2 regions of the Thalassotalea castellviae genome follow, and region 2 is predicted to be linked to the other one. Evidence: riboswitches for the same ligand, from Rfam matches in the RefSeq annotation. Region 2 holds a riboswitch; the other holds the start of a gene.
The links. A riboswitch is a leader RNA that binds a small molecule or an ion and turns the genes downstream of it on or off. The one in region 2 is predicted to bind thiamine pyrophosphate.
Positions count from the first base shown of each region.

Region 1: another riboswitch for thiamine pyrophosphate. It lies ahead of RM573_RS10850 (TonB-dependent receptor); the one in region 2 lies ahead of thiC (phosphomethylpyrimidine synthase ThiC).

Region 1 covers NZ_JAVRIF010000005.1:154,297-157,692, forward strand. The annotation lists gene RM573_RS10850 (TonB-dependent receptor) at 1-1,894, opposite strand, end outside; TPP riboswitch at 1,957-2,063, opposite strand; gene RM573_RS10855 (hypothetical protein) at 2,119-2,673, opposite strand; gene RM573_RS10860 (hypothetical protein) at 2,914-3,396, opposite strand, start outside.
Region 2 covers NZ_JAVRIF010000003.1:395,665-399,060, forward strand. The annotation lists gene RM573_RS08105 (PKD domain-containing protein) at 1-303, shown strand, start outside; tRNA gene RM573_RS08110 (tRNA-Thr) at 805-880, opposite strand; tRNA gene RM573_RS08115 (tRNA-Phe) at 978-1,053, opposite strand; TPP riboswitch at 1,262-1,374, shown strand; gene thiC (phosphomethylpyrimidine synthase ThiC) at 1,466-3,396, shown strand, end outside.

The sequences.
Region 1 (3,396 bases), on a different contig from region 2:
TAACAAACACACCAGAATCACTTATATAACTTCCACCTAAGCTATACGTGTTTTTAGGAGCATGAGCTAAAGTTCTATCAGAAATATCAATAGTTGACCCGTATTTATCAAAATACGCATAGTTATCATAACGAGCATCTAAATACCCCAATGTAGCATATACATTCAAATTAGCGGTCACTTGCCAAGTTAAATCAAGCTCTGCTCCGTAACTAGTTGAACTCGTTGCGTTAGCAGTATAAATAGTAAAACGTTGCGGGTTATTTGGATCTTGTTGCGATGCGTTGACTTGCTGGTCTTTTCTGTCCATGTAGAAAAAAGCGACGCGAGAATGAATCTTATTATTCAAATACGACGAATCTAGACCAAATTCGTAGTTGAGCAAGGTTTCAGTATCAAACTCTTTAAATTGGCTTAACTCAGCCGGTAAACCCATATTAAAACCACCCGCTTTATAACCCTTAGCAATGCGAACATAGGCGTTATGGTCGTTATTTAGTGCTTTACTTAGAGCAATATGACCACCCCACATGGTTTCACTTGGAGAAAAACTGTCTTGTTCGCTATCAATATAATCGCTGTCTCTATTTTCAACCCGTAAACCTACCGATAACTGATAGTCTTCTGACAAAGTGCTGTCTAGCTGAGCAAATATTGCCATATTTTTAGCTTGATATTGAGACACTAATATTTCATCTTCCCAACCATTGTAATAAGACTCAAGATCATTCTCTTCGTCTAACTTGCTCACATAAATTCCTGCTAACCAATCCGTTGTCTGGTTAAATATTTTATGGCTTGATTTATTATTCAAACGAATTTCTTGTGACCAAACGTCTCTATCTGCCTCTTTATCCCATAAATATTCATACACACACGGGATTTGATCGCTGTCATCACCATTGCCATTTTCATCATAATAATCTGTACAGCTTTTCTCTGCCCAATAGTTAGCATTCGCCCAATCACCATCAAAGGCATTATGATGATCTGTGCTAGTAAAGCTTGAAATTGCCGTTAATTCAGCCGAAGTAAAGCCCGAATAATTAAATTTTAACGAGCTACCAGACGATTTTTGTTTATCGATACCAGGATGGTCAGTGAGAGTATCAAAACCATTATTGTCTAATGTCCAAACATCGTACCCATTGTCCATATCAGCAAATAACAAGGTAAAATCAACCGTTAATTCGTCACTTGCTTGGTAAGCAAGTTTCAACTTACCGCTTAGCTCATCAATACCATTGGTGTCGTCTTTAGCTAAAAATAAGTTGTCTCTAAAACCATTTTGTTGGTGTTGCTCTATGCTCACGCGATAATTTAAACGCTCACTTAATGCGCCTGTGCTAAAACCAGCGACGTTTATTAAATCATCGTTACCAAACGAAGTTTTAATACCATGTTCTGACACATCTGAAGGAGCATTAGACTGAATATACACCATGCCCGCCAATGCATTCGCACCAAAACGAGTACCTTGTGGGCCGCGCAACACTTCTACTTGGTTAACATCATACATACTCGCTGCCATGCCTAAGCCAGATAAGTCGATATCATCAACAATAAAACCTACCGAAGAATTAGGCGCCCCACTGTATTGAGAACGTTCGCCTACGCCACGTATTTGCAAAAATTTAGGACGAGAAGATTCGCCCGAAAAATTAACATTAGCCACACTTGCTAATACATTTTCAAAATGCTGGTCGCCTTGTGCCAATATTTGTTCGGAGGTAACAACAGCAATACTGGTAGGTGCTTGGGCAAGGGATTGTTGTTTAAAGTTTGAAGTAACCGTAATGCTTTCAATGGCTTCCTCTTGCTCAGAAGCATACGCATTTGCAGATAAAAAACTAAAAGATGTAAGAATAGCGAGTGAAGATTTAACTAGATTCATGTGGCTCTCATATTATTAATCGAATAATACAATAGAGAGCAAATTATCAAAGATCGATCGATCAATAATAAGTTAACCATCCCTACGTCGGCATTATCCGTATCAGGTAGTAAGGGTCAATCATCTCAGCATAAAAACACTAATGTTTTATGCACCCCTTGGTTTGAGCAGGATAATAACAACTAATAATGTAATGTACATCTATTTTTAGGAATAAATTATACTTACATTTTCTGAGTGTTCGTGTTTTTTATAGGCAGAAAACGTTTATTAATATAAAAATACTTCGCTGAATAGGCGCCAGCTCGATAACAACCATAACAAATAAGGATCCAGAGTATAAAATGAGAAGCCGGTAATTTATTTGGCCAGTAAGTAAACCATATAGCCGCCGTGATCATATTTTTTAAAGAATCAACGAACATAGCGATCAGCGCACCTATGCTGAATAAATCAGTCACGTCTTTCCAGCGTGAAACCCCTAACCAAAAGTTAACAATTTGCAGAATCTCGATAATTAAAAAAGTCAGCATGGCAATTAAGCCATAAAATCCGCCGCCAAAGGTAACCCACTTTGAATGAAAAAACGGCAGGTTTTTCTTATTTTTTTTCGACAGTTGAGAAGGGTTCTCATCGTTTTTATCAAAGGCATTTTTAAAGGCAACGTTTGTCGACAAATAACCTTTTTGATACGAAAAAAATACCATCAAAAAGCTAAAAGCATAAACAGGTAAGCCAGTGAAAATTACAGCGAAAATAGCATCTTGAATTAATTCCATTTCTATTTGTCTCTTAATATGAAGAGTGTTCTTCTATAGCTAGTATTAAGTTACCACTTAGTGATTTCACTGTAAAACATTGGTTTAAGAGCGCTAATATTCACGGAAATACAGCTTGGTAAGTTTTGAACAACGCTCGAAATAAAATATTAGGTATCGAGCAAAATTACTTAAACGATAATTTAAAAATCCCATAATTGTTATTATCTCTAGAAGTAAAAAGGCTCAAAAACGCGTTGTCTATTGCTCTAATTTTTTGTTCAAATAACTTGAATACTCTCCATAGGATGAATCAGAGTCAAACTTAGCCAATTCAGGTAGCAAATATTGATCTCTAAACTCTTCTGCAGACATAACGGCTCGTTGTTTATGGTTAATTTCAAATAAAATAATCTCCTTTTTAGCCCCTAATACCGAGACTTCTATATCGTAAATTCCATCTTCAATAAATTCAGCTTTGCCATCCCATTTGTTCAATAAATATTGATGTAATTCATCAGTGTCATCAACAAAAAGAAAGTCAGCTTCGCCAGTCAAAAATATATCTAATGAAGAAGTAGTATGACTTCCTCTAGATTCTTCCGATACAGTGCTATCGATTTCGCTTTCGATATCGATATTTCTTGAAATATCCCTGTCAGTGATTTCACCATCTGACGATTTTATTGTTATTCGATAATCGGGTTGCTTTGAGAATTGATTAACGTCAATCTCTTGCTCTTC
Region 2 (3,396 bases):
AATACTGATGGTAGCTTAACGATAATTACGTGGATGAGCAATGTCACAGGAAGTTATGATCCTAACTGTAACGCTCTTAGTGTGGAGTGCTATACCAATAGAGAACAAACGTGGAATTTAATTGAGATAAAAGGTCAGCAACATGTTTTATTCAACCATTCCCATGATTTAAATATACCTAGTTACGATCATGAAACTAGTACTTGGAGTAATATTGAAATAGATGAACAATCTTGGACAAATACTTCAATTTATAAGATTCAGCAGCGGCCTGCTAATATAGATGCTAAATTTATAGACTGAACTTTAAAATTTACAATAAGTTTTTAAAGGCAGTGCTTAGAATAAAAAATCACAATAGTGTCAAAAAACACCTTTGTAACAACTGGCCGTTTAATTCGAAAAAACCTTAACTGCGATGTTAGGTTTTTTTTTTACAGTAGAAAATGGTGCCGACTGCCGGAGTCGAACTGCCAACCCTGCTTAGCTACTGATTCATCAGTAGGCCAGTTCCATATACAATAGATACAAAAAAGCCCTAACCGAAGTTAGGGCTTATCTGATAAATGGTGCCGACTGCCGGAGTCGAACTGCCAACCCTGCTTAGCTACTGATTCATCAGTAGGCCAGTTTCATATACAATAGATACAAAAAAGCCCTAACCGAAGTTAGGGCTTGAATGAATGGTGCCGACTGCCGGAGTCGAACTGCCAACCCTGCTTAGCGACTGATTCATCAGTAGGCCAGTTCCATATAAAATAGATACAAAGAAGCCCTAACCGAAGTTAGGGCTTATCTGATAAATGGTGCCGACTGCCGGAGTCGAACTGGCGACCTACTGATTACAAGTCAGTTGCTCTACCAACTGAGCTAAGTCGGCACACAAAGCTTTGTGTGCGATAAATTTATTCTATTGAATTATTTATCTTGGCACCGAACGAATGTTTGTTGAATAACAGAACACTTGTTCTAAATGATGGTGCCTCGACCCGGAATCGAACCAGGGACACGAGGATTTTCAATCCTCTGCTCTACCGACTGAGCTATCGAGGCAAATTTAACGGCAAGGAGGATAATGAAAATACGCACAGATAGCAACTGAAATTTTCTTTTAGGTGAGTATATTTCCTTATTTAAACGATTATTGTCATCCTATTTTCAATCTTTGCAATGGTTAGCAATGAATTATGGTTTTTTCTAAGCTAGAACTTTGTGTTATTTATTCTCAGTTGCGCAATAAAATTTAATCATATAGTATCGTCGAGACTTGTCGGAGTGCCACTTACATTTTTGTAATGGCTGAGATCGCGAAAGCGGGATCCGTAGAACCTGATTCAGACTAATATCTGCGAAGGAAACAAGGGAATAAACACTAACTATTTTCAGTTAGTTTTACAAAGCTCCTGTATATCTACACTCCGTCTTTTGTGCTCAATTTTTGAGCGAACTTACGAAAGGCTGAACCATGACTAAATTAACTCGCCGCGCACGTCGCGAACAAGCAGAGCAGTTTTTAACAAATTGCTTTAATCAACGTTTTCCAAATTCTAAAAAAATCTACGTTAAAGGTAATTTGTACTCCATTAAAGTGGGGATGCGTGAAATCTCACTAGCCGATTCTTTCGTTGGCGGTACACAAGAGAATCCAAAACTAGAGCCTAATCAACCTATTTGTGTTTATGACACATCTGGTCCTTATACTGATGAAGATACACAAATTGATGTTCACAAAGGTTTAGCAAAGTTACGCGCCACTTGGATTGAAGCTAGGGAAGATACTGAAGTATTAACGGGGGCATCCTCTGGTTATAGCCAAAAACGTTTAGCCGACGAAGGCTTAGATCATATTCGCTTTGAAAACCTTCCTAAAGTACGCCGAGCATTACCGGGAAAAAATGTTACACAAATGCATTACGCTCGCCAAGGTATCATTACGCCAGAAATGGAATACATTGCTATTCGTGAAAACCTAAAGCGACAACAATTACATGACGAAATGTTAACTCAGCAGCACGCGGGTCAAAGTTTTGGGGCAGTGGTAGGCAGTGAACAAATGCCTAATGAAATAACCCCTGAATTTGTTAGAGATGAAGTGGCGAGAGGGCGAGCTATTATTCCTTCAAATATCAATCATCCTGAAGCCGAGCCAATGATCATAGGTCGTAATTTTTTGATTAAAGTTAACGCTAATATAGGTAATTCAGCGGTTACTTCTTCGATTGAAGAAGAAGTAGAAAAGCTCGTTTGGTCGACAAAATGGGGGGCTGATACCGTGATGGATTTATCTACAGGTCGATATATCCATGAAACGCGCGAGTGGATTATTCGTAATTCGCCAGTGCCCATTGGTACGGTACCAATTTATCAAGCGCTGGAAAAAGTTAACGGCGTAGCTGAAGACTTAACTTGGGAGATTTTTCGCGATACCTTAATTGAACAAGCGGAGCAAGGTGTTGATTATTTTACGATTCATGCCGGCGTATTACTGAGATATGTGCCTATGACCGCTAAACGCGTCACAGGTATTGTCTCACGTGGCGGCTCGATCATGGCGAAATGGTGTTTATCACATCATAAAGAAAATTTCCTCTATACCCATTTTGAAGATATTTGTGAAATTTGTAAAAAATATGATGTTTCATTTTCATTAGGTGATGGTTTAAGACCAGGTTCCGTTGCGGATGCAAACGATGAAGCCCAATTTAGTGAGTTAAAAACCTTAGGAGAATTAACTAAAATTGCTTGGAAGCATGATGTGCAAACTATTATAGAAGGGCCTGGGCATGTACCTTTGCATATGATCAAAGAAAATATGGAGCAACAATTAGCGTATTGTGGTGAAGCGCCATTTTATACTTTAGGCCCTTTAACCACTGATATAGCTCCGGGATATGACCATATTACATCAGGCATAGGGGCGGCCAATATTGGATGGTATGGTTGTGCAATGTTATGTTATGTAACGCCAAAAGAGCACTTAGGTTTACCAAATAAAGAAGACGTAAAAGAAGGGTTAATTACCTATAAAATAGCCGCACATGCTGGGGATCTTGCGAAAGGACACCCCGGTGCGCAAATTCGAGATAACGCCTTATCTAAAGCGCGATTTGAGTTTCGTTGGCATGATCAATTTAATTTAGGATTAGATCCTGATCGCGCTCGAGAATATCACGACGAAACACTGCCGCAAGAGTCAGGAAAAGTTGCTCATTTTTGTTCTATGTGTGGTCCAAAATTCTGTTCAATGAAAATAAGCCAAGAAGTGCGAGACTACGCAGCTGACATTGAAGATCAATCTATCACGATCAAATTACTTGATGAAGAACTCATAACCAGTAATGCCGAGCTTGAGCAAGCTGTGCAAGGCATGGCTGAAAAATCAGCAGAATTTAAGGC